One region of the Streptomyces sp. YGL11-2 genome, then DNA from elsewhere that is predicted to be linked to it. Evidence: riboswitches for the same ligand, from Rfam matches in the RefSeq annotation. Region 1 holds a riboswitch; each other region holds the start of a gene.

Region 1 (10,422 bases):
GGACAGCATCGCCCAGCCCGAAGTACTCCTCGACTTCCTGGCCGGCCTCGGCTGCGAATCCATCGGCCTCAACATCGAGGAAGTCGAGGGCGTCAACACGAAGCGGCAGCCGCCCACCCGCGAGCAGGCCACCGAATTCTGGCAGCGCACCATTGCCTGGAGCCGCCGCCACCCCGATGGCTCGGCGATCCGGGAGCTGGACCGCCTTGGCGACTACCTGCACCTGGTACGCACCGGCCAGCGCGACCGCTGGGAGAAACGCCGTATCGACCCCATCCCGACGATCTCGGTGAGCGGGGAGGTCGTCCTGCTCTCACCCGAGCTGGCCGACATCACCGCCCCGGCATACAACGACTTCCGGGCCGGAAACGTGCTGGAGCAGTCCATCCCCGCCATGCTGGACCGGGCGCACCGTCTTCGGTACGTAAGGGAGTTCCTGGTCGGCCTGGACAAGTGCGAGGCCAGCTGCGCGTTCTTCGACTTCTGCCGAGGAGCGCAGGCAGGCAATCGCTACTTCGAAAACGGCAGCCTGGCCACGGCCGAGACGAACTACTGCCGCGTCTCCCAGCAAGCCCTGGTCATGGCACTGTCCGACACCGCGAGGAAGGAACACGCCGCATGACACTCCTGGAACAGCTCGCCTCCACCGACGCCCCCGTCGTCGCCGACCTCATAGCCCCCCGCGTGCAGGGTGAGCCGGCCCGCGCTGACTGGAACAACAAGCCGACTTGGGACAACTGGAGCAATACCACCGGCAATCCGTGGAACAACCAGCCCACCTGGGACAACTGGAACAAGAAGTAACCGCAGATGCCGCACCGGGGCGCGTCGCCAACGGACGCGCCCCGGCCAGCGCCCTCCCGAGCAGAACGGAGAACCATGGAAACCCGCACCTTCGGCCGCATCGCCGTCACGCTCCCTGGCCTCAATGAGCCGGGCCTCTACCTGTCCAACGTCACCTCACTCGAAGGCGGCAGGGGCACCGTCCAGGACTTCCACTACGCCGACGCAGACCTGCGCGAACTCGACCTGTCCAACGCCCAGCTGCTCTCCGGCCGGATCTCGGGCCTGCGCGCCCAGCGGACTCGCCTTCACGACGTACGCGTCGCCTCCGTCGAATTCGACAGCAGCGACTTCGGCCCGATGCAGTGGGCCGACGGCAAACTGTCCCGCGCGGTCTTCCGCAACTGCAAGCTCATGGGTGCAGCCCTCAGTGGCCTGGTTCTGGACAACGTCCTGTTCGACAACTGCAAGCTCGACTACGCGACCTTCAACGACATTCGGGCAGCCGGCCCCCTGGTCTTCTCCCAGTGCGTGCTGTCAGAAGCCACCTTCACCAACTGCGACCTGAGCCGCGCCGTCTTCGCCGACTGCCCCCTCCGGCTCACCGAGTTCGCACGCGGCAAGTACCAGGACTGCGACCTGCGCGGCAACGACCTCTCCGCAATCCGAGGCGTCGCAGAGCTACGCAAGGTCATCATCGACCGGGCCCAGCAGACCCAACTCGCGGAAGCCCTCACCGCCGAGCTCGGCGTCACCTACGGCGAAGACCTGGATGACCGCCGGTAAGACAGGACCGAGGAGGAGCCGTCGTGAACCTGCACATCGCCTTCTGGGAGTACCTGGACCTCCACGAACGCTGCGAGGTCGGCAGCACGCGCATAGCCACACGAGAAGCGCCGTACGAAAACGGGGCGGTCGTCCCTGCCGGCGACTGGCGGCCACTCACTCCCGGCCTAGCGCAGCGCCTGAAGCCAACCGCATCGACACCGGACAGCAGCCTGGTCGAGCTGGTAACCCTCCCTACCGACGCGCTGCCGCAAGCCGCCAGCGACGCCGCCATATCAGCCGCAGCAGTCCGCCCTGGCTACTCTCCGGGCCGCAGTGACAGCCAGTACCTGGGCCATTTGACCTGCCCACCCGAGACGCTCACCACCACGGTCAATCCGTCGAACCGACGGCGCATCGGCCTGCACATCGACAACTGGGACCGCCTGCCGCGCGGGACCAGACACCAGTCCCGCCGCCGCCTCTGCCTCAACCTCGGGCCCGGCCACCGCTACCTGCTGCTTGCGGACCGCGACGCACAAGGCATCAGCCAGGCAATCCATCCAGACGACGAGCACCATTACCCCCATACCGACGACGTACGACGCTACGTCGCCGAAGGCCGCCCCCTGCGATGCATCCGCATCCACCTGGCCCCTGGCCAGGGCTACATCGCACCCACTGAGCTCATACCCCACGACGGATCAACCGAAGGCCAGCCCCTGCCCTCGAAGGCCGCCTTCTGGCTCGGGCACTGGCCTCGCGCCACCTACACCTGAACCGAGTGCGCACCTGGGCCGTGACCGATCAATTGCACCCAATCATGAGCGGTAGCCCCCGCCTGTCCCGCCGCACGCCCCCTACGAGAACGACTCCTGGCTGTGGCTGAGGACGCCGCACGCCCCACCCGCGATCCACGGGCCCGGCGTCTGGTCCGGCTCCTCGCCGTCGAACAGGGCCACTTCCCCGCCCTGGCCGCACGCTACGAAAGCGATCTCGCCCCGCGCCGCGCCTGCGCAGTCGACCTCAGCAGCCGGGCGCAACATACCGGCGAGATTCGCCCCGATGTCGACCCACAGTGCTCCTCCCCGCGACGCCAACGCCACCCCCCTGCGCAACCACGACGCCGTGGACGGACACCCCTGCGGTCTGCGGAAACGAGCCCGGGGTGCATCCGCCGGTTCAGCACTCGGCTGTGAGTCGCCGATACAGGAGCCGACACGGGAAAGGGATCAAGGACAAGGGGAACGGATCATGGCCATCGTCAACGAGTGGCAGATGGTGGACAACATCGCCGCCGGGCTCGGCTTCGGCGCCGCCATCGGCCTGGAGCGGCAGTGGCGGGCCCGGATGGCCGGGCTGCGGACGAACGCGCTGGTGGCCGCCGGGTCCGCGCTCTTCGTCCTGCTGTCCAACTACGGCTTTACGCAGGCCACCAGCACCATCGGATACGACGGCTCGCGCGTCGCGGCCCAGATCGTCTCCGGCATCGGCTTCCTCGGCGCCGGTGTCATCATCCGCGACGGGCTGAGCGTGCGCGGACTCAACACCGCGGCCACGCTGTGGTGTTCGGCTGCTGTCGGCGCTCTGGCCGGTACGGGGCTGTACGTCCTGGCGGGGCTCGGCACGGCCGCGGTGGTGGGCGCCAACCTGCTGCTGCGGCCGCTGGGCCGGCGCCTGGACCGGGAGCCGCGCGGCGGCGCCGAGGTCGCCACCGACTACTACTTCGAGGCGGTGTGCACCGAAGCGGAGGAGGCACACATCAGGGCCCTGATCGTCCAGGCCGTCGCCCAGCCTGGCTTCCGGCTGCGCTCGGTGTTCAGCCGCGACGCGGAGGAAGGGAAGGTCACCGTCGCCGCGGAACTCACCACCGAGCGTCGTGACGACTCCCTTCTCGAAGCGGCCGTCAGCCGACTGTCGTTGGAGCCCGCGGTCTCCGCAGTGAGCTGGACGGTGATCGGCCACCCGGACGAGGGCGATTACCCTGCGGACGAGGCGTCCCACCGCCGGTTCCGGGACTTCTTCACCGGGTGGGGGCACGGGAGAGCACCACGGCGGTAGCCGGGTATTGCCGAGGGGGCTCGTTTCCGCAGGTCGCTCGTCGTGAACGGCGGCATCACGTTCGGTTCCGACCACACGGGCCAGGAGGCTGGCGGTCACGTGGCGGCTGCCCCGTCAGCCGTCGCAGCCGACTTCGCCACCGCCGTGACCTCCCTTTCAGTGGCCGGCGTGGTGGCTGAGGGTGGCGTGTGGGTCGGTGCCGTTCGGCGGGTGGTCGGTGTGGACGGTGGCGGCGGTCAGGCGTGGGACGGCGTGGATGAGGGCGTGCTCGGCGGCGACGGCGACTTCATGGGCCTGGACGACGGTCAGGTGGGGATCGACGACGATGTCGGCCTCGGCGCGCAGGGCATGGCCGATCCACCGCATGCGGACCTGCCCGGTGCCCAGGACGCCGTTGATGTCGCGGAGCGTGGTCTCGGCGGTGTCGACGAGGTTGGGGTCGACGGAGTCCATCAGGCGACGGTAGACCTCGCGGGCGGCGCCTTTGAGCACCATGAGGATCGCGACGGTGATCAGGAGGCCGACCGCAGGGTCCGCCCAGCGCCAACCGAGGGCGACACCGCCGGCTCCCAGGAGCACGGCCAGGGAGGTGAAGCCGTCGGTGCGGGCGTGCAGGCCGTCGGCGACCAGCGCGGCGGAGCCGATCTTGCGGCCCGTGCGGATGCGGTAGCCGGCCACCCACTCGTTGCCGATGAAGCCGGCCAGGGCGGCGAGGGCCACCGCCCATAGATGGGTGACGTCCTGCGGGTGGAGCAGCCGGTTTATGGCCTCGTAGGCGGCGAGTGCGGAGGATGCGGCGATGGTCAGGACGATGGCGATGCCGGCCAGGTCCTCGGCTCGGCCGTAGCCGTAGGTGTAGCGGCGGTTCGCCGCCCGGCGGCCCACGACGAACGCGATGCCGAGCGGGACGGCGGTCAGTGCGTCGGCGGCGTTGTGGATGGTGTCGCCCAGCAGTGCCACCGACCCGGATATCGCCACGATCATCGCTTGGATGACCGTGGTCAGCCCGAGGATGCCCAAGGAGAGCCACAGGGTGCGCATGCCCTCGCGGGAGGTCTCCATGGCCGAGTCGACCTTGTCCATCGCCTCGTGGCTGTGCGGCGTGACTACGTGCGCAAGCTGGTGTCGGAGACTGGCCCACCGGCCGTCTCCGTGCGCGTGGTCGTGGTCGTGGTCGTGCCGGTGGTCACCGTGATCGTGGCGGACGGCGGCGGGGTGCGGGTGGTCGTGCACACCGTGGCCGTGGTGGTGACCAGGCGACTCGTGGGTGTGGGGGTGCTCGCTCACGCTTACGCCTTTCGCCGGTGGCGGACTGGACGGCGGGACTGCTGTCACACCATTATGTGCACATGAACGCACGCATGCATCTATCAGGTGCGCACGCCTCGCAACAGCCAGACGACGGCGAGCGCCTGGCGGTGGCCGTGGACGTGCTCGGCCTGCTCGCCGACCGCACCCGCCTGGCCCTGCTGCGACGGCTCGGCGAAGGTGAAGCCGACGTCACGACGCTGACCGCGGCGACCGCGGCGGCGCGGACCTCGGTCAGCCAGCACCTGGCACGGCTGCGACTGGCCGGGCTGGTAGCCACCCGCAAGGAGGGGCGCCGCGTGGTGTACGCCCTGCGACACGGGCACCTGCGCCGCTTGGTCGACGAGGCGCTGAACGTCGCGGACCACCAGATCGGCCACCTGCCGCCCCACGACTGAGCTCCTGTCGCAACGGCGCCCGCAGCCATGATTCACGGGCCCACGACACCCCGACGCCGCCAGGACTCGTGAACGTTTCCACGTCCGTGGATCGCTGCCTGCTGTCCGAACGGCGTCATGAACGAAGTCAGCCGTCGCAAGGTCGCCGACGCGTCAACGACTACTGAAGGGGCAGCGCCGAGCGAGAGGGGCTTCACTTATGGCCGCCTCCGTTCAGTGATGCGGTTCCTTGGAACCGGTCCCTGCGCAGGGGTTCTTCGGCGCCGGCTTTGACTTGCGCGGAGGACGCAGCCCGGCGTTATGCCCCTTGCCTGTTCACGCAAGGGGGACGTGCGTTCGATAGGCTTTTTGCTGTGGGGAATTCCCTTCGCGCGTGACCGCCGACACGTCCGGTTCCCGAACCGAGCGGTCACAGGCACGGACAGGAGGCGTGCGGTATGAACCGTCGGCTGCACGGCCCCGTCGCTGAAGCGGTGACCGTTACCTTCGCTGTTCTGGTCCTGCTGGAGACCTTGGCGCTGACCCTCGGCCCCTCCGGCGTCCGGCCGGTGCTCCTGGGCGTCCTGGCCGGCACCGCCATCACCGTCCTGCTCTTGATACGGCTCCGCCGTGCGGATGCCCGGTCCCGGCCGCCGCAGCCGCCCAGCGCGGAGGGCTGGCTCAGCAGCCGCGCACTGGAAAACTTCCCCATGGACGCCGTCCGTCCACTTCTGAACCGGCCGAACGCACCGGACCTCCGCCGCCTCTACGCCGCCTGGACTCTTGCCCTCCTCGGCTACGAGGCCCGTGTCATCGCCCGCCACCTTCACCTGCCCACCGCCATCGTCCGGCTCCTGACCGACGCGACACCCCGGCGAGACCGCACCCATCCGACCTTGGCACCACACGGCGGTATTCCCGCGGATGACCCTCGCCTGCCACCCGTACGCCGCGCCGTACGCCAGGCCGCTCACCGACTCGCCGAAGACGCTCCCGCCCTCACCTCCGCCGGCGCCGAGACGCTGCGCGCCGGGCTCGCGGCCCGCGCGGACGCGCTGCGCCAGGCCGTGCTCGCCGCGCACCGCGCCGGCATGCGGCACCAGGACATCGCCCACGACGCCCATCTGGACTTGGCCACCATCGACACATGGACAGTCTGGACAACCGTCGACCCGAGCACTGCGGCGGTGCACCACAGGAAGCGGCACGGAGCGGGTGGCAGACGTCCCGGGTGAAGCCGGAGGGTGCTCGGCATGAGCGCCGGAACAGCCCCGCGGAAGGTGTCGTACCGGGGAACGGCAAGTCAAGAACGAGTCAAGCAGTTGCGGCGATGCGCAAGTATGAGCCAGACTCGTGGAGGTTTGAAGAAGGCACCTCGTTCGGTGAGGCGTCTGCACGGACATAGGCCACTGACCCGACGACGTCGAGAGACGCCCAGGTTCAGGACAGATCTCCCCGACTTAAGGGGTGATCCCAAGTGGCTTCCCCCGCAAGGGGATTACGCCGTGCAGTGCCAAAGCTCTGACGAGTTGGGGTGAACCAGTCATACGGACTGGTCCGCTCCTTGCCGTGTCCGCTCGGCGCCCGCGTGCGCCACGGCCGCAAGGAGGCGAGAGACATGGATAGCAGTTGCAGTAGTCCGGGCCACAGTAGGCCCCGCATCCGTATGTCTTCTCCGACCTCCGGTACGCGGTAACCACCTCCTCTGCGCGCTCCCCCACCCTGCCTAGGCACCCGTACGGCCACCGGCCGTCCCGGGACGCTGCGCTGCGCGCTCGCAGGGGAGATCGCTGCTGCGTACCCCAACCTCCCCCGCCGGGGGACCCGGGAGGCTTCCATGACCAACCTCACCACCACCCCATCGATTCCCGCGCAGCGCACCGCTGTGCTGGACGACGCGCACGTGGGCGACATCCGTGGTGCGCTGGGCACCATCAAGCAGGACGACACCGGCGAGCGCCGGGGCCTGTCCGCGAAGTTCAAGACGCTGCTGGCGATAGTCGGGCCCGGCCTGATCGTGATGGTCGGCGACAACGACGCCGGCGCCTTCGCCACCTACGGCCAGGCCGGGCAGAACTACAGCACCCAGCTGCTGTGGACCCTGCTGCTGCTGATCCCCGTCCTGTACGTCAACCAGGAGATGGTGCTGCGCCTCGGCGCCGTCACCGGCGTCGGCCACGCCCGCCTCATCCTGGAGCGGTTCGGGAAGTTCTGGGGCGCGTTCTCCGTCATCGACCTGTTCCTGCTCAACGCACTGACCCTGGTCACCGAGTTCATCGGCATCACGATGGCCGCCGACTATCTGGGCCTGCCGAAGGCCGCCTCGGTGATCCTGGCCGCCGCCATCATCATCGCCTCCGCGTTCACCGGCTCCTTCCGCCGCTTCGAGCGGATCGCCGTCGCCCTGTGCGCCGCCTCGCTGCTCCTGGTCCCGCTCTACTTCATGCTCCACCCCAAGACCTCGCAGATGGCACACGACTTCGTGGTCCCGGTCATCCCCGGCGGATCCGGTGAGCTGGCCACGGTCATGCTGCTGATCATCGGCATCGTGGGCACCACCGTCGCCCCGTGGCAGCTGTTCTTCCAGCAGTCCTACGTCATCGACAAGCGCATCACCCCGCGCTTCATGAAGTACGAGAAGGCCGACCTGTGGATCGGTATCGCCATCGTGGTGATCGGCGGGGCCGCGATGATGGGCCTGGTCGCCGCCGCGTTCGCCGGCACCAAGGGCTTCGGGAACTTCACCGACACGGCGGGCCTGATCACCGGCATCGAGGCCAAGGCCGGCAAGGTCGCCGGCGTCCTCTTCGCCATCGCCCTGCTGGACGCCTCGATCATCGGCGCGTTCGCGGTGTCGCTGTCCACCGCGTACGCGATCGGTGACGTGTTCGGGATGAAGCACTCCCTGCACCGCGGGATCAAGGGCGCCAAGGGCTTCTACGCCGTCTACGCCGGCCTGGTCGCCGCCGCGGCAACCATCGTGCTGATCCCCGGCTCCCCGCTCGGCCTGCTCACCCAGGGCGTCCAGACCCTCGCCGGGGTCCTGCTGCCCTCCGCCTCCGTCTTCCTGCTGCTGCTCTGCAACGACAAGCAGGTCCTCGGCCCCTGGGTCAACGGCCCCAAGACCAACGCCTTCACCGCCGCGGTCGTCGGCGTCCTGGTCTCGCTGTCCATCATCCTGACCGCCTCGGTGCTCTTCCCTGACATCAGCTCCAACATGATCCTCGACATCATGGCCGGCTGCGGTGTCGCCGGAGTACTGGCCGCCGGCTACGCCTTCACCCGCCGACGCACCGCCACCAAGGAAGACCCCATCGACCGCACCGGCCGCGACAACTGGCGGATGCTGCCGCTGGAGACGCTGACCCGGCCGGTCATGTCCACCGGCCGCAAGATCGGCATGGGCGCCCTGCGCACCTACCTGCTCATCGCGATGGTCCTGGTCGTCATCAAGATCGTCCAGGTCGCCCTCGGCAACTGACCACTCTCCACCCCGGGTGGCGGCGGGACCTCCCCGCCCGCCGCCACCCCCACCCCATCGACCCCCTCACGGAGAAGGGAGGGCACCATGCGCCTTCTCCCGCACCTGACCAAACTCCGCCGACGCCCGGCAGACCGTCGAACGGCCGCACGGATTCGTGGGTCGGCGGCGACTTGGCCGATGGACTCAGGATGTGCCGACGCGTACGGCGGTCGCTGCCAGGGTGGTGTAGTTCATCGTGAAGCGTCCACCCAGAGAGTCGATGGCGCCCCCAACCGCGTCCAGTATCTCGGCCAGCTGATCGGGACGGAGTTGGGTGAGGCCGCCGGTGGTGGGTAGCAGGTCCAGCCATTGGTCGCGCGTGTAGGACTGCTCCCAGTCGAATCGCCACTGTTCGGGAGCGTTGAACTGTTCGGTCTCGCGGATTTTGTCGGCGCACTTCGCGTATGCCGCCTGGTAGAGGTCGAGCGGACGTCGGGCCGGTTGGCCGTTGAACGGGGAGTCGGGCGCCGCCCGCCGGTAGGCAGCGGCGAACGGTTCGGCCACCTCGGTTGGCGGCTCGTACACGTGCCCGAAGATCGCCAGCCGTCCCCCTGGACGTAGCACACGTGCCGCCTTCACGACGCCGGCGACCGGTTCCACCCAGTGCCACGACTGGGCGGCGATGACCGCGTCGAATGTCCGGCCGGCCGACTGCCAGGCTTCGAAGGTCGCCACCTCGACCTGCAGGCCACGGGCTCGCGCGAAGTCGGCCATCCGCGCATCGGGCTCGATGCCGAGCACGGTGCAGCCGGCGGCCTGGAACTGGCGGGCTGCGATGCCGGTGCCGCAGCCGACGTCGAGCACCTCAGGGCCGGGGCTTCCGGTGACGATCCGCGTCACCAACGTATCGGGGTAGCCGGGCCGAGCCTGGTCGTAGCGTTGCGCGTCCACGCCGAATGACTCGGCCATCCGCCGGGCCTCATGCGGCTCCGCCGGGGATGATTCTGGTTGCTCTCGCGGTAAAATGGGCATGCGCCCACCTTAGTGGGCGCATGCCCACTGGGCAACGGTTGCCGGCGGTGGTGACGCACGAGAGGATCTGTGAATGCCGACTGGGGTGCACCTTCACGACGCGCGGCAGCAGCTGTTCGACGCTGCGGAACGCGTGCTTCTGCGGGACGGGCCGAACGGGCTGACCAGTCGGGCCGTTACCGACGAGGCGGGCTGCGCCAAAGGCGTCCTGCACCGGCACTTCAGCGACTTCGACGCCTTCCTCACCGACCTCGTGCTCGACCGGGCCGCGCAGCTTGAGACGCAGGCGAGTGCGCTGCGCGAGTCCGCCGGCACCGGCACAGTGGCCGACAACCTCACCAGCGCACTGACCACCCTGTTCGGACCGATTCCGGTGGCAATCATCCCGCTCATCACCTTCCGGGATGAGCTGCGCGCACGGCTGCGGCAGGCCAGGCCCGGAGGCGGCATCGCGATCCTCGCCCAGGCCGCGACCGCGATCTCCGCTTATCTGGCCGACGAGCGTGAACTGGGCCGCATCGCGGCCGACGCCGACATCGACTCACTCACCCTCTCTCTGGTCGGTGGCGGGCATCTCCTGTTCGCAGACCGCGACCCCGGCCCGCCGGCCTTGGCAGCCGTCAACAAGCTCGT
Region 2 (10,422 bases), on a different contig from region 1:
ATCATCGATCTGCCCGGCGGACGTCAGCCGATGACCGCCGAGCGCCCCGACGGCAGCCAGGTCGTCATCGTCTACTCCGGTGAGACCTACAACTTCGGCGAGCTGCGCGGCGAACTGACGGGCAGGGGCCACCGCTTCACCACCGACTCCGACACCGAAGTGGTGCTGCACGGCTATCTGGAGTGGGGTGAAGCGGTCGCCGAACACCTCAACGGGATGTTCGCGTTCGCCGTCTGGGACGAGCAGCGCCGGCGGCTGGTGATGATCCGCGACCGGATGGGCATCAAGCCGTTCTACTACTACCCCACCGCCGACGGCGTGCTGTTCGGCTCCGAGCCCAAGGCCATCCTCGCCAACCCGCTCGCCGAGCGGCGGATCGGGCTGGACGGCCTGCGCGAACTGTTCGCCTTCGTCAAGACGCCCGGGCACGCCGTGTGGGACGGCATGCACGAGGTCGAGCCGGGCACCGTGGTCACCGTCGACGCCGACGGGCTGCGCCGGCACGTCTACTGGTCACTGCGGACCCGGGCGCACCAGGACGACCGCGAGACCTCGGTCGGGCACGTCCGTACGCTGCTCGACGACATCGTCCGACGCCAGCTGGTCTCCGACGTACCGCGCTGCACCCTGCTGTCGGGAGGGCTGGACTCCTCGGCGATGACCGCACTGGCGGCGCGTCAACTGGCCGACGTGGGCGAGACGGTGCGGAGCTTCGCCGTCGATTTCGTCGGCCAGACGGAGAACTTCGTCGCCGACGACCTGCGCGCCACACCCGACACGCCCTATGTGCACGACGTGGCCCGGCTCGCCGGGACCCGGCACCAGGACATCGTGCTGGACTCCGCCGCCCTGGCCGACCTCGACGTCCGCGCGAAGGTGCTGCGCGCCCGCGACCTCCCGATGGGCTTCGGCGACATGGACGCCTCCCTCTACCTGCTGTTCAAGGCCATCCGGGAGCACTCGACGGTGGCGCTGTCCGGCGAGTCGGCCGACGAGGTCTTCGGCGGGTACAAGCAGTTCTTCGACGAGGAGGCCCGCACGGCCGACACCTTCCCCTGGCTCGTCCGCTTCGCCCAGCACTTCGGCGACGACGGGAACATCCTCACCTCCGACGTCACCGGCGCCCTCGACCTCGGCACCTACATCCAGGACGGCTACGACCGCGCCGTCAAGGACGTCGAACGGCTCGACGGGGAGAGTGACTTCGAGTTCCGGATGCGGAAGATCTGCTACCTGCACCTGACGCGCTTCGTCCGGATCCTCCTGGACCGCAAGGACCGGGCGAGCATGGCCGTCGGGCTGGAGGTGCGGGTCCCGTTCTGCGACCACCGCCTGGTCGAGTACGTCTACAACACCCCGTGGTCCCTGAAGTCCTTCGACGGACGGGAGAAGAGCCTGCTGCGCGAGGCCACCGCCGACGTGCTGCCCCGGTCGGTGTACGACAGGGTGAAGAGCCCGTACCCCTCCACCCAGGACCCGCAGTACGCGGTCGCACTCCAGCAGCATGCCAAGGACCTCCTGGCGCGCCCCTCGCACCAGGTCTTCGACCTCGTCGACCGCGACTGGCTCAAGCGCGCGGCGGACCACGCGGCGCCGCAGATCACCCAGGCGTCACGGCGCGGCCTCGAACGGACCCTGGACCTGGCCCTGTGGTTGGAGATGTACTCCCCCGCCATTACGCTCTCCTGATCCACGACGGCCCTGAGCAGGGATCAGTCGCGGATTCGGTCCGGTACGGCAGGTGATGGGTGAGCGATGACGATCGGTGACGACGCGGCGCTGCAACTGGTGATCTCGCTGCACCGGCTCACCCGGAGCCTGCGCAGATCCGCCACCGCGGGCAGCGTCCAGCTGACCCACATCGCCGTACTGGCGCTGCTCACCCAGCGCGGACCGTCCCGGATCGGGGAGATCGCGCAGTGGGTGCCCTGCTCCCAACCGACCGTCACCGCCGCGGTCCTGGGCCTGGAGTCGGCGGGCCTGGTACGCCGGGAAGCCGATCCGAAGGACCGGCGCGCCAGCCGGGTCCTGCTCACCGAGCAGGGCACGGCGGCGCTGGCGGACGTCGCCCGCGGTGAGGCACAGGTGCTCGCCCGGCGCCTCACCGCGCTCCGGCCGGACGAGATCCGCCGGCTCATCGAGGTCGAGCCGCTGCTGCGCCGACTCGCGGAGGCCGGGGACTGAGCAGGCCCGCATCGAGACGCCGACCGACGGCGTCACCGCACCGGCGGTGACAGCCCGGGGAGCGCAGGCCGGATGGGCCGATGACAGCCGCGGACCGACCCCGGCGCGCCTTGGGCCGCGGCAGGAGGTCCCGTCAGTCGTCCGGGTCCTCTCCCCCCGGCTCACTACCGGGGGCCGCATCGATGACCGGTACCGGTTCCAGACCGACCTTCTCGGCGATCCGGGTCAGCAGCACATCCTGTGCGGCGAGGTGGCTTTGCAGGTGCGCCACCTCGTGCAGGGTCGCGCTCGCATCGTGGAAGGTCGCTTCGGAGCGCCGGTCCGAAGCGGCGGCCTGCACGTTCTGGCCGACCATGATGACGGACAACAGGACCAGTTGCAGGAACGTCTGCGCCACCCAGGCCACGATGGCCGACGCCCCGGCCCTGATCGCGTCCGGCAGGCTGATCAGATCGAACAGCGCGAACGCGTAGGCACACCACATACTGCCGACGGCCCGGGTGATCACGATCGCGATCCTGGTGTTGAACCGGGTGAGCGCGTTGTCCTGGGGAAGCTGATCGCTGACCTTCACCGGTCCGTGGGCGTGCCGTGAAGCGATGTGCGGGTGCGGCACGTGCTGGTAGATCGTCATGGCCTGCCATCCTTCGAGGGGCGGTGCCCCGGTCGGTGTTCCGGCCACGACGGGGGCGGCGGCCGAAGCGGGCCGTAGGAGCATGCGGCCGGCCAACGCCGGCCCCGGAAAGCCGAGTCGGCGGACCGTGGCGACCCCGCGAGTGCCCCCTGCTCCGCCCGCACTGCCCTCTCTACCCACAACACCTGTCCCCAGAGCCCGAGTTCCGTCAGGATTGGGCAAGGTTGGAGGTCGGTCCCTGTGTGAGGATGGCATGGCGCATGTGTCAAGGCTGTCGTCAAAGTCGCGTCAAGCAGTTGCGTCTCCACGCAAGTATGCCGGTAGTCTCTGAGCGTTCGAGAAATGTGAGGCACCTCGTTCGGTGAGGCGTCTTCACGGACACAGGCCACTGACCCCACGACGTCGAGAGACGCCCAGGTTCAGGACAGGTCTCCCCGGCCTAAGGGGTGACCCCAAGTGGCTTTCCCGGTACGGGGATTACGCCGTGGAGTGCCAAAGCTCTGACGAGTTGGGGTGAACCGGTCGGATGACTGGTGCGCTCTTTGCCGTGTCCGTTCGGCGCCCGCGTGCGCCCCGGCCGGGAGGAGGCGAGAGACATGGACGGCCATTGCAGTAGTCCGGGCCACAGTCGGCCCCGTATCCGTATGTCTGCTCCGACCTCCGGTACGCGGTAACCACCTCCCCTGCGCCTTCCCGCACCCTGCCCAGACACCCGTACGGCCACCGGCCGTCCCGGGTCGCCGTGCTGCGCGCTCGCAGGGGGCAACGCGGCGTAGCCCGACCTCCCCCGCCGGGAGACCCGGGAGGCTTCCATGGCCGAACAGGACCGACGCGTCCGGAAGCAGCTCGACGCCCCGCACCAGGCGGCCCGACCATGGCCACCCCACCACCACAGCCACACCCCACGACGGAGAGGAGGCGCCGCCATGGCCTTTCCGAACGCCCTGCTGCGTGCCGGCGTCCAACGACTCATCGACCGCACCCCGCCATCCGCCACCGACCCCACCGTCCTGGCGACCGTCCATACCCGCTGCGACCCGGACGCGGAACCCCAGGTCAGAGCCTGGCTCTCCCATGCCCTCCAAGCCCAGGGCGTGGAGGCCGGCGAGACCCGTGTGCTGGCCGCCGAGCCGGACGCCGTACTCCTGGAGGCACACTTCACGACCACCGGACCCGTCACGGCACCACTGGGCCAACTGATCGCCCATGTCTGGCTGCACCCCGCCGTCCACGAACTCCACTGGCACCTGGACACCACCGTCCCCCGCCAGGCCGACACCGTCCCCGTCCCCGCAGCCCTTAGCGCCCGCGCAGGGCTCGCACCGACCGCCACGGAACCCAACCACCCACCGGCCACATCCTGTTGACCCAGCAGCTCGGAGGTGCCCGCATGAAACTCCGGCTTCGCCGGCGCCCCCGGCGCACGACGGCCGTGGTGCGCCCGGTGCCGACGCACTGCGCGCTCCAGGCCGTGTGCGACCGCCGCGTCGAGAAGAAGGTACGGGCTCTGTGCTTTCTCGCGTTCGCGCACACCGGAACGCGGCTGCACAGCCTGCACACCGTCGAACCGGACGGCAGCGTCCATGTGCTCCTGCGGCTGACGCTCACCCCGGACAGCCCCGCCGCCGCTGCCCTGGAACGGCTGGTCGTCCAGCTGACGCGCGAACCCCAGGTGCGTGAGCTGCACTGGCACCTGCACACCGACAAGACCCCACCGACCACACCCTGACCGGGCGATCAGGAGCCGGCGATGGACCGACGAGCCCCGGCAACCCGCCTGCACGTGAGCGGACTTCGCACCGCCCCGCCCACCGGACGGTCTGGAAGTCCGTCCGGTGGTGGGGCCTTCTGACCGTGCCCGTTCCCGTTGCGGACACAATCTGTCCGCGAGGGATGGCACTCTCCCGTTGCAGGCGCATCCGCGTGTGCTGCGCGCAGACGGTGACCAGCGATCCTCGCGGCGCATCTGCCGCGCAGGCCCCTGGCCCCGTCCCATTGGAGAGGCACCCCCATGTCCCAGGACATCCACCTGCTCGACCAGGCCCTGCACCACACCACCCGCCTGCTGGGCAACGTCACCCCGGCTCAGTACGGACAGCCCACCCCGTGCGATGACTTCGACGTACGGGCCCTGGCCAACCACCTGATCGCCGGCAACCCCTACTACGTCGCCCTCGCTCAAGGCGGCGCCCCCGACTTCTCCCTCTTCGCCCAGGACCACATCGGCGACCGGCAGCCCTGCGACGTCTACGCCCAGGGCGCGAAGACGGTCCTGGCCGCCTGGCGTACCGCAGGGGCGTTGGATCGCCGCATGCCTCTGCCCGACGGCGGCTTGGGCCCGCGGGTCGCCGACATACAGCTGCTGGAGGCGGTGCTGCACGGCTGGGACCTGGCCACCGCCACGGGCCAGGACCGTACCGGCGACCCGGACGCAGTCCACGCCGTCCAGGAGCGCTGGTACGGCAACTGGCCCGACGAAGTCCGCGGCCGGAACGGCCTGTTCGCCTCACCCGAGCCCGCCCCCGACGGCGCGCCGGCCCTCGACCGGATCGCCGCGTACTTCGGCCGCAGCGTCTGACCCACACGCATTCCGCCGTCGTTCCCACGGATTTCACCGGAGTCCAGGACCTCCGCCGCCGCCCGATCGTCCGCAGGAGTCGCCCGAACAGTCGCCTCAACGGCCGTTTCCGGCAGCGCCCGACGGGACGACGCTGTAGGGGCGCGGCTGAGGGGCGACCTCAGAGGGGGCGACCGCGCCGTGCGCCGTCGCCCCCGCCCCGGGTTCCGTCCCTCTCCCCCGAAGGGGACGGCCTGGTCTGCCCGTTTGTGGTTGGGTGAACGGGCAGACCTTCTCAAGGCCGCCCCGGCCCTCTTCCCACCCCGTACAGACGAAGAGGGCCGGGGCGGCCGCCACCAGGTGGCCGGACAGAGGAGCCGATCAGGTTGATCCGAACCGTTCGCAGAGAACTCCGGGTACGCAGTGCGGTTGCGGCGTTAGCGGCCGCGGCGTTACTTGCGGGGTGTGCCGGCGCCGGTGGCATCGGTGGTTCGTCCGGGGAGCATGTCCTCAACGTGCTGATGGTGAACAACCCACAGATGCTGGAGGTGCAGAAGCTCACGGCCGAGCATTTCACCGAACAGACCGGCATCAAGGTGAATTTCACCGTGCTGCCGGAGAACGACGTCCGGGAGAAGATCAGCCAGGACCTCTCCAGTCCGGCCGGGATGTACGACGTCGCCACCATCAGCAACTACGAGGTGCCGTTCTACGCCAAGAACCAATGGCTGCTGCCGCTGAACGGGCGCGCGGCGAAGGACACCGCGTTCGATCAGGCCGACATTCTCGCGCCCATGAGGGATTCGCTGACCGCGGACGACGGCAGGCTCTACGCCGAACCGTTCTACGGGGAGTCGTCCTTCCTGATGTACCGCAAGGACGTCTTCGCCGCCAAAGGGCTGACCATGCCGGCGCATCCCACCTGGCAGCAGGTCGCTGATCTGGCGGCCAGGGCCGACGGCGCGCAGCCCGGTATGAAGGGCATCTGCCTGCGGGGGCAGCCGGGTTGGGGCGAGCTGATCGCTCCGCTCACCACCGTCGTCAACACCTTCGGTGGAACGTGGTTCACCAAGGACTGGGAGGCGCAACTCAGCTCCTCCGCCTTCGCATCCGCCACCGGCTTCTACGTCGACCTCGTCCGGAAGCACGGCGAGTCCCGCGCCGCCGAGTCCGGGTACGCCGAGTGCCTCAACGACTTCACCCACGGCGGGACCGCGATGTGGTACGACTCCACGGCCGCGGCCGGCTCTCTGGAGGCGGCGGACTCCCCGCTGAAGGGCAAGATCGGCTACGCGCCTGCCCCGGTCGAGAAGACGACCGCCGACACCACCGGCAGGACCACCGGCTCAGGCTGGCTCTACACCTGGGCCTGGGGCGTGCGGAAGACATCCGCACGGCCCGACGACGCCTGGCGGTTCCTCTCCTGGGCCTCGGGCAAGCAGTACCAGCAGTTGGTCGGGCGGACCAGCGGATGGGCCAACGTGCCGGCCGGCACCCGCGCCTCCACCTACGTCAACCCCGAATACCGCGCCGCGGCATCCGCGTTCGCCGATGTCGCCCGCAAGGCGATCACCAGCACCGACCCCCGGAACCCCGGCCGCCAGCCACGGCCGACGATCGGCATCCAGTTTGTCGGCATCCCGGAGTTCGCCGATCTCGGCACCAAGGTTTCCTACGAGATCAGCAACGCCATCGCCGGAGCCGAGACCGTGGACCAGGCCCTGGACCGCTCGCAGGAACTGGCCGAGAAGGTCGCCCAGCCGTACCGGAAGCGCTGAGCGCTCCTGGGACCCCACCGCCCCAACAGCCCCCGCGGCGGACCGCTCACGGGCCGGCGACACCGGCCCGCAACGGCCTGCTCACCGGGACCGCGTGGCATTGCCGCCGGTTGCCGCGGTGAGCTTCAGCAGGTCGTGAACGGCCGCCGCGAGGCACGCGATACGCCAGACGCCGTCCTCGGGGTCGGATGCGGCGGTGCTGGTCGCGCCGACGGTGATCCGCACGATCACGCATTCCAGGTGCTCCCGTGCCTCCCGGTGCTTCCGGGGTTCCCGCCGTTCGCCGTACGACGAGGTGGGCGGCTCCGGGTCGTGAGCCCTGGTGATGAGTTGGCGGGCGATGCCGACGAGCTGGGCGAGGTAGTGGTCCAGCGTGGTCGGATGCGGGACGAGGCGGGCCTTCCACCAGGACTGGGCCACCCGGACGACCTCGCGCACGCGCATGTCCCCCAGGTCCACCGGCCCACTGGGATAGGGCAGTTGGGCGAACGCACGAGCCCGGACGATCATCTCTGTCCCCGCGTGGGGGTGCCCCGGTCGCACGATGGGCCGCTGCCCCGGGTAGCAGGTCAGGGTTCCGTCGTCGATGAGGAGTCGGATCGCGGCGGCGATCGGGGGGTCGGCGGAGACCAGATTGCGGGCGAGTACCTGCCTCATCGGCAGCGCCGTCCCCGGGGCGTACGCGCCCGCGGCGACCAACTCCCGTAGCCACTCAGCGATCTGCCGCGGGCGATCGGTGCCGCCGGGGCCGGTGACGCGGGCGCGGCCGGCGGCGCTCAGCTCGACGACGTTCCTCTCGGCCAGGTCGAGGAGAGCGAGTTTCACGCTGTCGACGGGGAGCTGCCGGTCTGCCGCGATCCTGGCCGGGCTGAGCGGCGCACCGGTCAGGTAGCGGCCGTCCTCGATGGCCTCGGCGATCCGTGCCGCGACATCCGCGACCGGAACACAGGGCGGTTCGGTATCGCGCAAGGTGCGCAGCAGGTCACGGGCGTTCCCGGCCAGTTGCACGAGGCCGAGGAACGAGGGGCACCCCGCCGGCTGGGCGGGCCGGGCGGCGGACTCGATGAGTCCGTCCCACCGCGCCTGATCTGCCGTCGAGCCCGCTGCCGCCCGGCGGCGTTGCCTGGCCAGCGGCAGCCACTGATCCGTGATGTGCCATGTCTTCTCGTAGCCCCTGGCAACCGCGGCGGGCGAGACGCCGGCTCGGGGGCCGTCGATTCTGCCGAGACGCATGAGGTCGCTGGTGAGAGCACGGCGCGCGGTGTCCGGTGCGGGCGGACGATCGCCGCCGTCGGGTGTCTGCTCGCGGCTTGACTTCGTCATGGAGACTCCTGGGAGGTTCACCGCACGGCATCGCCGTGTTGCGCGGTGCGTCAGATGCTCACGTCCGGCTCTCCGGTACGCAGCCCCCATGAGGGCGGTCCTTCGGGCAGCCGTGTTGCGCGAAAGTACTCCCGCCCGCGGGCTGCCCAAGGGACGGGCGCTCTCCTAAAGTCCTGGAATCGCGGAGTGCGGCAATCTCCACGATGTGTCGACACACTTCCCGACCAGGACCCGACGAAGGTTCGGCGCACACCGGCCGGGACCGGTCTTCGCCGACGGAGAAAAGATGAGATTGCAGCTCACGCAGATGGTGCCGGTCATGCTCGTCTTCGGGACCTTCTTCCTCGTGATGATCGTCTTCGGCATCGCGGTGTACGAGGAGACCCAGACCTTCACCGACTTCGCCCTCGGCGGCCGGCGGCTCAACGCCTTCATCGCCGCACTGTCCGCCGAGGCCAGCGATATGTCCGGCTGGCTGTTTCTCGGCCTGCCCGGTGCCGTGTACGCGGCGGGGATCGGTGCCACGTGGATCGCGGTCGGACTGGTCATCGGTACCTACCTCAACTGGCGGCTGGTCGCGCCCCGTTTGCGCATCTACACCCAGCTCGCGGGCAACTCCGTGACGCTCTCGGCGTACCTGGAAGAACGGTTCGAGGACGACAGCAGGGTGTTGCGCACCGTCTCGGCGGCGGTCACCGTCGTGTTCTTCACCGTCTACGTGGCGAGCGGCTTCGTCGCGGGCGGCATGCTGGTCGGTCAACTCTTCGGCACCGGCTTCGAGTTCGGCCTCACTGTCTTCGCCGTGGTGATGGTCACCTATTCCGTGCTGGGCGGCTTCCGCGCCGTGAGCACCTCGCACTCGGTACAAGGCGCCCTGATGGTCCTCGGGGCGTTCGCCCTCCCCGCGATCGGGATCTGGCGGCTCGGCGGCCTCGGCTCACTGCGCCAGGCGCTCGTCGCCAAGACCCCGTCACTGCTCGACATGAGCACCCAGGCAGGCTTTGCCGGCGGCCAGTGGGGCGCCGGCAAACCCCTCGGCGCCATCGCGGTGGTCTCCATGCTCGCCTGGGGGCTCGGCTACTTCGGGCAGCCCCACATCCTGGCCCGCTTCATGGGCATCAGCAGCACCGACGACATCCCCGCGGCCCGGCGGATCGGTGTGAGCTGGGTGATCGTCGCCCTGGCCGGTACCAGTCTCGCCGGACTCGTCGCGATCGCCCAACTTCACCACCCGCTCTCCAACCCGGAGTTGGCCTACATCGCCCTGTCCGCGCAGCTGTCCAACCCATGGGTCACCGGCGTTCTGCTGGTGGCCGTACTCGCCGCGATCAAGTCCACCGCGGACAGCCAACTGCTGGTGTCGGCGACGTCCCTCTCCGAGGACTTCTTCCGTGCGTTCCTCAACCGGCGGGTCTCGGACACCGCGCTCGTGTGGGTGGCCCGCGGGACGGTGGTCGGCGTCGCACTGGTCGCCTATGTGATCGCGCTCAGCGGCGGCGGCGTACTGGACATCGTCGCCTACGCCTGGGCCGGTTTCGGCTCCGCCTTCGGCCCGGTGCTCCTGCTGTCGCTCTACTGGCCGCGGATGACGAAAGCCGGGGCCATGGCCGGCATCGTGACGGGTGCGCTCACCGTGGCGCTCTGGAAGTACATCGACCCGCTGCTCGGCCCGTTCCGGACCGGTGTCTACGCGATGGTGCCGGGGGTGCTGGCCGCCACGGCCGCCGCGTGCCTCTTCGGCGCCTTCGTCGGCCGCCCTCCGCGACGTACCTGGGGCGGCATGCGGCGGAAGGGCGGCAGGCCGGAGGGGAGCATCCTCCGTACCGCCACGGCGGGTTGGCCGCCGAGTGCGCGAGGAACCCACAGACGGCACTGAGAGGTCGGCGGGGGACGCGCAGCGGACGTGCCGCTGCCCGGCGTACGGGACTGCTCGCCTGCGGGCGGTG
Region 3 (10,422 bases), on a different contig from region 1:
GCCCCGCCGCTCGCCGGTGTCGTCCAATTTGATGGTGCCGAGCGCGCCACGAATGTCGCCGACATGGGCGTCGTCGAGCACCGCGGTGCGCTGCGATCGAGTCGACGGTGTGGCGGTGGTGGTGAGGTTGGTCATGAGAGCCTCCCAGGTCCCCCGGCGGGGGAGGTTGGGGTACGCAGCAGCAATCCCCCCTGCGAGCGCGCAGCACGGCGACCCGGGACGGCCGGTGGCCGTACGGGTGCCAAGGCAGGTGGGGGAAGGCGCAGGGAAGGTGGTTACCGCGTACCGGAGGTCGGAGAAGACATACGGATACGGGGCCAACTGTGGCCCGGACTACTGCAATTGCCGTCCATGTCTCTCGCCTCCTTCTGGCCGGGGCGCACGCGGGCGCCTAACGGACACAGCAAAGAGCGCACCAGTCCGTATGACTGGCTCACCCCAACTCGTCAGAGCTTTGGCACTCCACGGCGTAATCCCCTTGCCGGGGAAGCCACTTGGGGTCACCCCTTAGGCCGGGGAGACCTGTCCTGAACCTGGGCGTCTCTCGACGTCGTGGGGTCAGTGGCCTGTGTCCGTGAAGACGCCTCACCGAACGAGGTGCTTCCATTCGTTCAAACGGCGAAAACTCTACCCTCACACTCGCGGGGTTACGCAAGCGCTTGGCTCATTCTTGACCAAGCCTCGGCGAGTGCGGCAGCCCAGGGACACGCGACGCCAGCACCAGGGCGATGTTTTGCCCCTTTTGCCACATGATTCCGCAGGGGCACGCGAACGGCTTCATGCGCCGGGAAAGCCATCAACGAGCCTGCGGTGAAAGCCCCGCAGGCACCGGGCACTGGGCACTGGGCACTGGCGTCTTGCGCCGTCGCCCCGCATGCGGCACCAATGCGCCCAACCCCCAGAAAGGGCGAATCGGGTCGCTGATCGAGGGCAGTCAAGCTCGCGTCAATGCGTTGCGTTCATGTGCACGTAAGAGGCTATGCTGCGTAAGCGTTCGAGAAACGGAAGTATCAGGCACCTCGTTCGGTGAGGCGTCTTCACGGACACCGGCCGCTGACCCCGCAACGTCGAGAGACGCTCAGGTTCAGACAGGTCTCCCCGGCCTGAGGGGTGACCCCAAGTGGCTTCCCTGGCAAGGGGATTACGCCGTGGAGTGCCAAAGCCCTGACGAGTTGGGGTGAGCCGGTCGCATGGGCTGGTCCGTTCCTCGACATGTCCGTTCGGCGCCCGCGTGCGCCCCGGCCGGGAGGAGGCGAGCGACATGGACGGCCATTGCAGTAGTCCGGGCCGCAGTCGGCCCCGCGCCCTTACGTCCTCGCTGACTTCCGGTACACGGTAACCACCTTCCCTGCGCGGATTTCGCGCGTCCCCTGACACCCGTGCGGCCCTTCGCCGCCCCGGGCCATTGGGTTGCGCGCTCGCGGGGCGGATCGCTGCCGCATGCCCCCACTCCCCCGCCGGGGGCTCGGGAGGCCCGTCATGACCGACCTGACCACCACCACATCACCAGCTGCCGCACCGCGCACGGCAGTACGCGATGACGCCCATATCGCGACATCTACGGCGCGCTCGTTCCCGGGCCTCGTACATCCGCAATCACTCGACTCTGCCGCGTCGTTCTGCCGCCGCGCTGCTTCTTCACGGAGGTGACCTTCGTATGCCCGTCCTCCCCGTCATCCGCACCATCCGCTACGCAACGCCGTGCGTCGTTCCGGCGGTACGCGCCTGCTCCCGCTTCTTCAGCGAGGCCGTTCAGGTCCTGGGCGCCCCGGCTCTCGCGCGCCCGGCAGTCGGCCACACCACGCTCAAGCGGCTCCGCGCCCGCCGGCACGCGGCCTCCGACTCCCAGGGCCGGAACCGTCCTGAGGCCACCCGTCATCCGGAGCCCTGACCGAGCCGGTCACCACGCTGCCGACACCACGAGACCACGACACCACTACCGAGGTGCCGCCGTGCCCTTCCCGTCCGCCCTTCTGCCGGCACGCGCCGAGCGGATCACCGACCGCACCCCGCGCGCTGCCGCCGATCCCGTCGTCCTCGCGACCGTGCACACGGTCTGCGACCAGGACGCCGAACCGCGTGTCCGAGACCGGCTCGCTCAGGCACTCAGCGCCCACGGCATCGAACCCCACACCCTGCGCACCCGCCCGGCGAGTCCCGAAACCGTGCTCGTGGAAGCCGACTTCACGACCGAGGGGTCCACCATCGCGCGACTGGCTCGGCTGATCACCCTGGTCTGGCTCGATCCCGCGGTCCACGACCTCCACTGGTGCCTGGACTCAGCGCCCCGCAGACGACCGGCGCCACGACCGCTCCGGGCGGGCGGCCTGGTGGTGGGCCCCGAGGGACGCACACCGCCCGGGATGTGAGGGGACGGCCAAGAACGCCATCGCACTCGACATCGCGCCGTTCGGCGTCAGACGAGGGTCAGTTGACGCAGGGGACGCCCCCGGCCGTCACCGCGTTCTTCTCGTAGTCGTCGTCCGACGGATCCGGCGACGAGCTCGACGCCGAGCTCTGGTCGGGGCTCGTGGCGGACGAGGCGGATTTCGGACCGGTGAAGTCCTGGCCGAGTGTGACCCGGACGTGCCCGGCCTGGATCTGTGCGTCGGGCGCCGGCGCTGCGGTCACACCGAGCTTCGCCGCGATCTGCTGGGCCGCGGCCTGGGCACCCTGCCCGTACGTGACCGTGACGTGCGGCTGCGGCGCGGTGTTGGATGCCTGGCCCTCCGTGTAGCCCAGCGCCTTGAGGGCCTTGAGTTCCTCGGAAGCGGCACCCGTCCTGCCGGAGCCGTTGAAGACGTCGACGGTGGCGGGTGCCGCCTTCGCGGAGGACGGGGAGTCCGACGCACCGCCCTTCGCGCCGGGCGAGGCCGCCGGGCCCTCGTGGAACGCGTCCTGCACCAGTCGGCGCATCTGCTCCACGTCCACGATCTGCACCTGTTCGTTGTTCTGCATCGCGGAATGCCCGGCCGGAAGGGTGTGGAAGACGACGTTCCCACCGGTGAGGTTGGTGGCCTGCTGGGCGAAGTCGATCGGATTGAGCTTGCTGTCGATGACCAGGTCCTTCTTCATCACGCCGTAGAGACCCTGCATCTTGCCCAGGTCCGTGAAGACGCCCTGGGTCTTGAGCTTGTGGGTGATCGACGAGATGAACGCCTGCTGGCGGTGGGTACGGTCGATGTCGTTGTTGGGCAACCCGTGCCGCTGGCGGACGAAGGCCAGGGCCTGCTTGGCGTTGAGCTGCTGCGGCCCGGCGGGGAAGTCGGCGCCTGAGTACCGGTCCTTCACCGGGTGCTTGAGGCAGACATCGATCGGCTTGAGCTGGTCGGCGATGTCGTAGAAGCCGATCAGGTTGACCTCGGCGAAGTGGTCGATCGGGACGCCGAGGAGGTTCTGTACGGTGGCCAGCGTCGCCGCCCGGCCCGCCTCCCGGCTGTCCGCCTCCAGCTGGGCGCCCTTCTCCCCCTGTGCGGACAGCTTCTCCCGGCGCCCCTCGTAGGCGTTGCCGTACGCCTCCTTGATCTTGTGGTGCCCCTGGAGCGAGCCGTCGCCGTTGTGGGTCTCGACGAAGGAGTCGCGCGGAATGGAGAACGCCTGCACCTTGCCGCCGTCGGCGGGTATGTGCAGCAGGATCAGGGTGTTGGTGTTGTAGAACCCCTCGTCGCTGTTTCCGGCGTGGAGTTGGTCCTTCACGACCCAGTTCGGCAGCGGGTTGCCGTTCATGTCCTTGCGCGAATCGAGGCCGATCAGCAGCAGGTTGACGGAGCCGTCGAGGTGTTTCGGCCCGCGTCCGAGCAGCGGGTCGAGTGCGTGCGAGATGTTGAGCCCGCCGGAGATCCAGTGGTACGCGGCCCAGGAGACGCCGCTGGTCGCCAGTATGGCGAAGGAGGCGACGCCGGCCAGAGTGCGTCCGACGGCCACCCGGCGGGGCGTGCGCCTGCCGCCCTTGCCGCTTGCGCCGCCCCGGCCCTGGTTGGCCGCCATGCCCGCTGCGCGCCCGCCGGCGCCCGGTTTGTTGTCACGCACCGCTTACTTCCTCACGCTTCGCCTGAGCCGGAACCATCGCACCGCGAGCACCGCGATCACCGCGGCCTCGGCGGCCGCCATCGCCGGAAAGGCGTCGATCGCCCAGTGCAGCACTCCGGTGGTGAGTCCCTTGCCGCCGCTGCCGCTCGTCCTGCCCGCCCACTCCTCGGCAGCCGCGGTGATCAACATCGCTACGACCGGCGGCGCGTACGCAACCCACCAAGCGCCCGCCCGCGAGCACCGCCAGGCCGCCAGGGCCCCGCCGACCAACGCGGTGAGCACGAAGACCGTCCCGAGTGAGCCGCCGATCAGCTCGTCCACGACCGCGCCGAGCACCGGCAGCGCCAGCCCGATCAGGGCGGCCTTCCGGGCGTGTTGGGGCGAGTGCCGCCGCGACTGCTCTGGTGTCCTGCCGCTTCCGCGGCTCCGCGCACCTGCCGCCGCCCGGCCCCGCTGAGCCGGCACTCGGCGCGCATCGCGTGCGGAGGGTGGGGATATGGCCGGGTTCTGGCCTGACATGGACGCTCCGGAGTGCATAGTTGCGCAATGTAGCAAGTATGGTGACTAGTCTGTACGGGTGTGCGGTGAGAGACCTGCCGCACCGACAGCGTGGGACGACCATGATCCAAGAAGGGGAGGGGCCACGTCGATGGGGGTACCCGAAGGGGACAGAGCTGCGGATCCCCCGGAGCGGGCGTTCCATTCGGCAGCCCTGAGATTCGGGCTGCTCGCGTCCCCGCTGCGGCTGCGCATCGTGTGGATGCTCATCCGGAACGAGAGCGATGTCACACAGCTCGCCCTCCGCGTCGGCGCCCGGCCCCAGGCCGTCAGCCAGCACCTCGCCCGCCTCAAGCTCGCCGGTGCGGTGCGCGCGCGGAGCGAGGGCCGACGCCAGATCTACGCCGTCACCGACCCTCGGGTGAAGGCCGTGGCCGAGACGATGATGGCGATGACGGCCGCAGACGAGGCCGCGGCCCAGAACCCCGCCGCCCCGGCCCCGTAGGCCGACCTGGCCTCGTAGGCCGGGGCGGCCTCAGCCGCGGCCCCGTCACCACGGCGATGGGACGAGGCGCTCCGCCCCCCGTCGACCGGCCACCGCGTGCGGGCTCGCCGCGTGCCCGTCACCGTCGCGCCCGTACAGCGGAGCGTGATCGAACATTGACCACAGCGCACCGACGGGGCCGGCCGGACAGTGACGGTCGCCAGCCCGCGACGGTCGTCAGTCCACGACGGTCGTCAGTCCGCGGTCCCGGGCTTCACCGAGGTCACGTCGAACTGCCCGCCGCACACCCGCAGACCGTCGGTGCCGGCGGTCATCGCCTTCTTGGAGCCGGGCGCGTAGACGTGGACCAGCTGCGCCGTGGACCAGCACGGGGTGTCCGAGACACCGTCGTTGACCGTGTGCAGCACGGCGTGCGCGCTCTGTCCCGGCTTCAGGCGGACGACGCCACCCGCGGCGCCCGAGCGGGTGGCGGGCTTGCCGACGGGTGTGCCCTCCTTGAGCGTCAGGGAGACGCCGGGGAAGCCGCGCAGCGAACAGGTCTTCTTGCCCTTGTTGGTGAAGACCAGCGGTATGTGGATGTTGCCCGCACCGATGTCCGTGCGGCCCAGGCCCACCGACATGTTCTCCGCGGTGCAGCGATCCGAGGCGGGCTTCGGCTTCGCCGAGGTGTGAGCCTGGGCCACGCCGGCGGTGAGCGTGAGCGCCGTGACAGCGATCAGTGATCCGGCAGCGACCCGGCGGCCGCGGCGGAGGGTCTTGGACGTGAGCGACATCCCTCTGTTCCCCTTTGTGTGGTGGCGCGCGCCGATCTCGGACAGCGCACGCTCGGTCGGTGCGTTGCGCTTCCAACGTCCTCCGAGGCGCTGCCAGATGGCTAATGAGGCACTAATGCACCACTAATGCCGCGGCCACCCCACCTTGGCCATTTCGGTCTATTTACCGGACACTCGAACATACCGGACCTCGGAACTCGTGGGTACGTCGACGGCCAGACGCACCGCGCCGCCCGGACCAGCATCCGCACGGCTGTCACGTCACGACACGGGCACGGGCTCTCTGATGCGGACTGGTTCCTTCGCCTGATCAAGCCGCTGGCAGGCGGCGGGTCAGGACAGGAGATCGAGGGTCGTTCCGATTCCGGTGGTCTCGGCCTGCTGATAGGCCAGCCAGCTCAGGGCCAGGTCCTGCCAGGGCAGGCCGACCGGGGCGTAGACGGTGATCTCCTCGCTGTGGGAGCGGGCGGGGGCGTGGCCGCGGATCACGTCGCTCAGGGAGGCGGCGGCCGTGGTGGCGGGCAGGCCGGCGTTGGCGAGAGCGCCGTGCGCGGCGACGAGGTCGATGTCGTCGACGATCAGCCGGGCGCAGGTGAGGACCCCCGGGGCCAGTTCCTGCTTACCGGGTTCGTCGGCGCCGAGCGCGGTCAGATGCTGACCGTGCCTCAGATCGCTTAGGTGGAGCAGGGGTTGGCGCGACCAGGTGGCCAGCATCACCACATCTGCCTCAGCGGCCACCTGCCGGGGCGTGGACACCACGGTACCGCCGTACCGCTCGGCGAAGTCGGCCGCGCGCTGCCCATCGGTGTCATGGACGACAAGGCGGTTCCACGAGCGCAGCGTCCGCAGTCCCCGGATGGTCAGTTCGGCCTGGGCGCCGGCTCCGATCACGCCGACCGTGTGGGCACCGTCGCTGCCCGGTTCCGCGATCAGGTCGGTGGCCAGGGCCGCGGCGAGGCCGGTGCGCCAGGCGGTGACAGTGGCCGATTCGATCAGCGCCAGCAAGGCGCCGTCCGTGCCGCTGTGGAGGCAGATCACACCCCGCAGCGCCGGGTCCGCGCCGGGAAACTTCGCGTTGACCTTGACCGTGTAGGCGTCGATGCCCGGCAGCAGTCCGGGCAGCAAGGCTGTGGCGGTTCCGGGGAACGGGAGGTCGGTACGCACCCGTTGGCCCGGCACCGCGCCGCGCGGGGCTGTCGCGAAACCCTCCCGGAGTGCCTGGATGCAGTCGTCGGGGTTGAGTAGCTCCAGAAGATCGGCGCGGGTCAGGATCCGGGTCATGGCGTCAGGGTTTCACGGACTCCGTGGCGGTCGGCGCGGAGCAACGCCTGCCCTCCGGTTTCCGGTAACTCGCCAGGCACGCAAGGGGCTTGTGGGGCCCTCGAACGCTCGGCATGCCGACCCGGTGTCGGCTTCCCGCGTTCCGTTCGCCGGTGCGGCTTTTCTGATGGCGATGGTCCCCGGGCCGAGTACGGCTGTGATCCTGCGTCGAGCGGTGATGAACGGCCGCAGAAGCGGTATGGCCACGGTCCTGGGCAATGAGTGCGGCTGCTGTGGGGTCTCGCGGCGGCGTTCGGGCTCTCCGCGCTGCTGCCGTCCTCGCAGGTCGCCTACGACGCGATGCGGATCTCCGGCGCCGCGGTACTGGTGTGGATGGGGGCCCGCACGCCATGGCAGGCGCGGCGGGTCGGCGGGCCGGGTGAGGCGACCGGGCCGTTTCGCGGGCGGCCTCGCCACCCCCTTCCCGCCGGCCGGCGGGGCGTGGTGGTGCCGCATGGGAGCAGGGATCTCGCCTGGTCCGATCCGGACGGTCGGGTTCCCGTCAAGAGATGGCAATGGTTTTCATCTGATTATTGAAGTGATAACCATTGCCATCTAGCTTCGGGGGGCACCTGCGCCAGAGCGCACCACCGCGCATCCGGCACCGCCCGAAGGAGTCCCGTATGAGCACCGCCCCTACCGTCCGCACCCCAGGTTCCTCCCGACGGTCCGTACGCATCGCGCTCGCCGCCGCGGTGGCCACCGCGACCGCCGTGACGGCGACCGCCTGCTCGACCTCCTCGCCGAAGACCGGCAACACCGCCGCGGCCGGCAGCGGCTCGGGCAAGACAGTCCAGGTCGTGGCGGCGGAGAACTTCTGGGGCAGCATCGCGACCCAGATCGGCGGCAGCCATGTGAAGGTGACCAGCATCATCACCAACCCGGACACCGACCCGCACGACTACGAAGCGACCTCCGCGGACGCCCGCACCGTCAGCAGCGCCCAGTACGTGATCGTCAACGGCGTCGGCTACGACGGCTGGGCCGACAAGCTGCTGTCGACAAACCCCGGCAGCGGGCGTACCGAGCTGAAGGTCGGCGACCTCGTCGGGGTCAAGCCGGGCGGCAACCCGCACCGCTGGTACTCCCCGGGCGACGTCCACAAGGTCGTCGAGCAGATCACCACCGGCTACAAGAAGATCGACCCGGCCGACTCCGCCTACTTCGACCAGCAGAAGAACACCTTCGAGACCAGGACGCTGGCCGACTACAACAAGCTCATAGCCGACATCAAGGCGAAGTACGCGGGCACCCCGATCGGTGCGTCGGAGTCGATCGTCACGCCGCTCGCCGAGGGTCTGGGGCTGAAGATGCTGACGCCGGAGACGTTCCTGGACGCGATGAGCGAGGGCACCGACCCCACGGCCCAGGACAAGACCACCATCGACCAGCAGATCAAGAACAAGCAGATCAGGATCTACGTCTACAACTCCCAGAACTCCACGCCGGACGTGCAGGCGCAGGTCAAGGCGGCCAAGGAGGCAGGCATCCCCGTGGCCACCGTCACCGAGACCCTCGCGCCGGCCAAGGCCACCTTCCAGCAGTGGCAGACCAGCCAACTCCAGGGCATCCAGCAGGCCCTGGCCAAGGCGACCGGGAAGTGATCTGACGCCATGAACCCGACAGCGAAGGTCCGCGAAGCCGTCACCCCCGCCGTTCCCGCGCCCCGAGCAGGCGGCCACGACACAGCCGCGGAAACCGGAGGCGAACCGGTGGTCGCCCTGCGGGACGCCGCCGTGCGTGTCGGCGGTCGCACGTTGTGGTCGGGGGTGGACCTTCGCATCGGGCCTGGCGAGTTCACCGCCGTCCTCGGCCCGAACGGGGTCGGCAAGTCGACCATGATCAAGGTCCTCCTCGGCGCCCTGCCCACCGCTGCCGGCGAGGTGCGGGTGCTCGGCGCCCGCCCCGGGCAGGCCAACGACCGGATCGGCTACCTGCCGCAGCGCCGCAGCTTCGACGCCGCCATGCGCATCCGCGGCATCGACGTGGTGCGGATGGGGCTGGACGGTGACCGGTGGGGGGTTCCGCTGCCGTTCCCCGGTGCACGCCGTCGGGCCGAACGCGAACGCATCGCCGAGGTCGTCGAGTTGGTCGGGGCGTCGACGTACGCCCACCGGCCGATCGGGCAGTGTTCCGGCGGCGAGCAGCAGCGGCTGCTGATCGCCCAGGCGCTGGTGCGCAGGCCCGAACTACTGCTGCTGGACGAGCCGTTGGACAGTCTCGACCTGCCCAACCAGAGTGCGGTGGCCGCGTTGATCGGGCGGATCTGCCACCAGGAAGGCGTGGCGGTGGTGATGGTCGCCCATGACGTGAACCCGATACTCCACCACCTGGACCGGGTCGTCTATCTGGCCGAGGGCGGTGCCGCGACCGGCACGCCGGGCGAGGTCGTCACCTCCGAAACGCTGACCAGGCTGTACGGCACTGCCGTCGAGGTGCTCCAGACCTCGGACGGGCGGCTGGTCGTGGTCGGCCAGCCGGAGGCACCCGCGGTCCACACCGACCGCCACGCGGCGCTCGGGGCCGGTCATGCTGCTGGCTGACACCAACTCCCCTGTGTGGTCGTGGAACCTCATCGCCGACTTCCAGCAGATGTGGTCGTTCCCGTTCATGGTCAACGCCTTCCGCGCGGGCGCCATCGTGGCCGTGGTCTCCGCCGTCGTCGGCTGGTTCGTGGTCCTGCGGCGGCAGACGTTCGCCGCCCACACCGTCTCCGTGGTCGCCTTCCCCGGCGCGGCCGGAGCCGTCCTGCTCGGGGTGAGTGCGGTCTACGGGTACTTCACCCTGTGCGTGGCCGCGGCGCTGGTCATCGCCGCGCTCGGATCGCGTGCCGGCGGCGCGGAGGAGTCCGCGCTCACCGGCACCGTGCAGGCGTTCCTGCTGGCCGCCGGGTTCCTCTTCATGGCCTTGTACAAGGGGCTGTTGGAGGGCCCGCAGACGATTCTCTTCGGCACCTTCCTGGGCATCACCGCTTCCCAGGTGATGGTGTTGGCGGTGGTCGGTGCCGTGGTCCTCGCGGTGCTGGCGTGGGTCGGACGGCCGTTGTTGTTCGCCTCCGTCGACCCGCAGGTCGCTGCCGGGCGCGGGGTACCGGTGCGGACGCTGTCCGTCGTCTTCCTGGTTCTGCTCGGTGCGGCGACGGCCGAGGCCAGCCAGATCACGGGGACGCTGCTGGTCTTCGCGCTGATGGTGATTCCGGGCGCCACCGCGCAGGCCGTCACCGCCCGCCCGGCCGCAAGCCTCGCCCTGGCCGTGCTGCTGGCGTTCGCCGCCACCTGGCTCGGACTGATCGCCGCG

What was found. A riboswitch is a leader RNA that binds a small molecule or an ion and turns the genes downstream of it on or off. The one in region 1 is predicted to bind magnesium.
Region 2: another riboswitch for magnesium. It lies ahead of ACO1BR_RS34995 (hypothetical protein); the one in region 1 lies ahead of ACO1BR_RS15760 (NRAMP family divalent metal transporter).
Region 3: another riboswitch for magnesium. It lies ahead of ACO1BR_RS17725 (hypothetical protein); the one in region 1 lies ahead of ACO1BR_RS15760 (NRAMP family divalent metal transporter).

Annotation. Positions count from the first base shown of each region.
Region 1 covers NZ_JBNHIN010000011.1:220,107-230,528, reverse strand. Annotated here, with positions in the region: gene amcB (cyclophane-forming radical SAM peptide maturase AmcB) at 1-622, shown strand, start outside; gene amcA (multiple cyclophane-containing RiPP AmcA) at 619-804, shown strand; gene ACO1BR_RS15795 (pentapeptide repeat-containing protein) at 880-1,569, shown strand; gene ACO1BR_RS15790 (hypothetical protein) at 1,593-2,327, shown strand; partial or broken gene ACO1BR_RS15785 (TetR-like C-terminal domain-containing protein) at 2,418-2,747, shown strand; gene ACO1BR_RS15780 (MgtC/SapB family protein) at 2,809-3,609, shown strand; gene ACO1BR_RS15775 (cation diffusion facilitator family transporter) at 3,766-4,896, opposite strand; gene ACO1BR_RS15770 (metalloregulator ArsR/SmtB family transcription factor) at 4,959-5,315, shown strand; gene ACO1BR_RS15765 (hypothetical protein) at 5,753-6,529, shown strand; M-box (ykoK) riboswitch at 6,662-6,835, shown strand; gene ACO1BR_RS15760 (NRAMP family divalent metal transporter) at 7,132-8,775, shown strand; gene ACO1BR_RS15755 (class I SAM-dependent methyltransferase) at 8,962-9,789, opposite strand; gene ACO1BR_RS15750 (TetR/AcrR family transcriptional regulator) at 9,863-10,422, shown strand, end outside.
Region 2 covers NZ_JBNHIN010000048.1:42,327-52,748, reverse strand. Annotated here, with positions in the region: partial or broken gene asnB (asparagine synthase (glutamine-hydrolyzing)) at 1-1,689, shown strand, start outside; gene ACO1BR_RS35005 (MarR family winged helix-turn-helix transcriptional regulator) at 1,756-2,184, shown strand; gene ACO1BR_RS35000 (hypothetical protein) at 2,318-2,818, opposite strand; M-box (ykoK) riboswitch at 3,165-3,338, shown strand; gene ACO1BR_RS34995 (hypothetical protein) at 3,745-4,185, shown strand; gene ACO1BR_RS34990 (hypothetical protein) at 4,209-4,547, shown strand; gene ACO1BR_RS34985 (TIGR03086 family metal-binding protein) at 4,830-5,396, shown strand; gene ACO1BR_RS34980 (ABC transporter substrate-binding protein) at 5,762-7,153, shown strand; gene ACO1BR_RS34975 (hypothetical protein) at 7,235-8,476, opposite strand; gene putP (sodium/proline symporter PutP) at 8,763-10,352, shown strand.
Region 3 covers NZ_JBNHIN010000014.1:5-10,426, forward strand. Annotated here, with positions in the region: M-box (ykoK) riboswitch at 431-604, opposite strand; M-box (ykoK) riboswitch at 1,012-1,184, shown strand; gene ACO1BR_RS17725 (hypothetical protein) at 1,658-1,891, shown strand; gene ACO1BR_RS17730 (hypothetical protein) at 1,953-2,369, shown strand; gene ACO1BR_RS17735 (LCP family protein) at 2,428-4,029, opposite strand; gene ACO1BR_RS17740 (DUF6542 domain-containing protein) at 4,033-4,548, opposite strand; gene ACO1BR_RS17745 (ArsR/SmtB family transcription factor) at 4,679-5,032, shown strand; gene ACO1BR_RS17750 (DUF4232 domain-containing protein) at 5,266-5,805, opposite strand; gene ACO1BR_RS17755 (ornithine cyclodeaminase family protein) at 6,139-7,086, opposite strand; gene ACO1BR_RS17760 (metal ABC transporter solute-binding protein, Zn/Mn family) at 7,749-8,729, shown strand; gene ACO1BR_RS17765 (metal ABC transporter ATP-binding protein) at 8,739-9,668, shown strand; gene ACO1BR_RS17770 (metal ABC transporter permease) at 9,655-10,422, shown strand, end outside.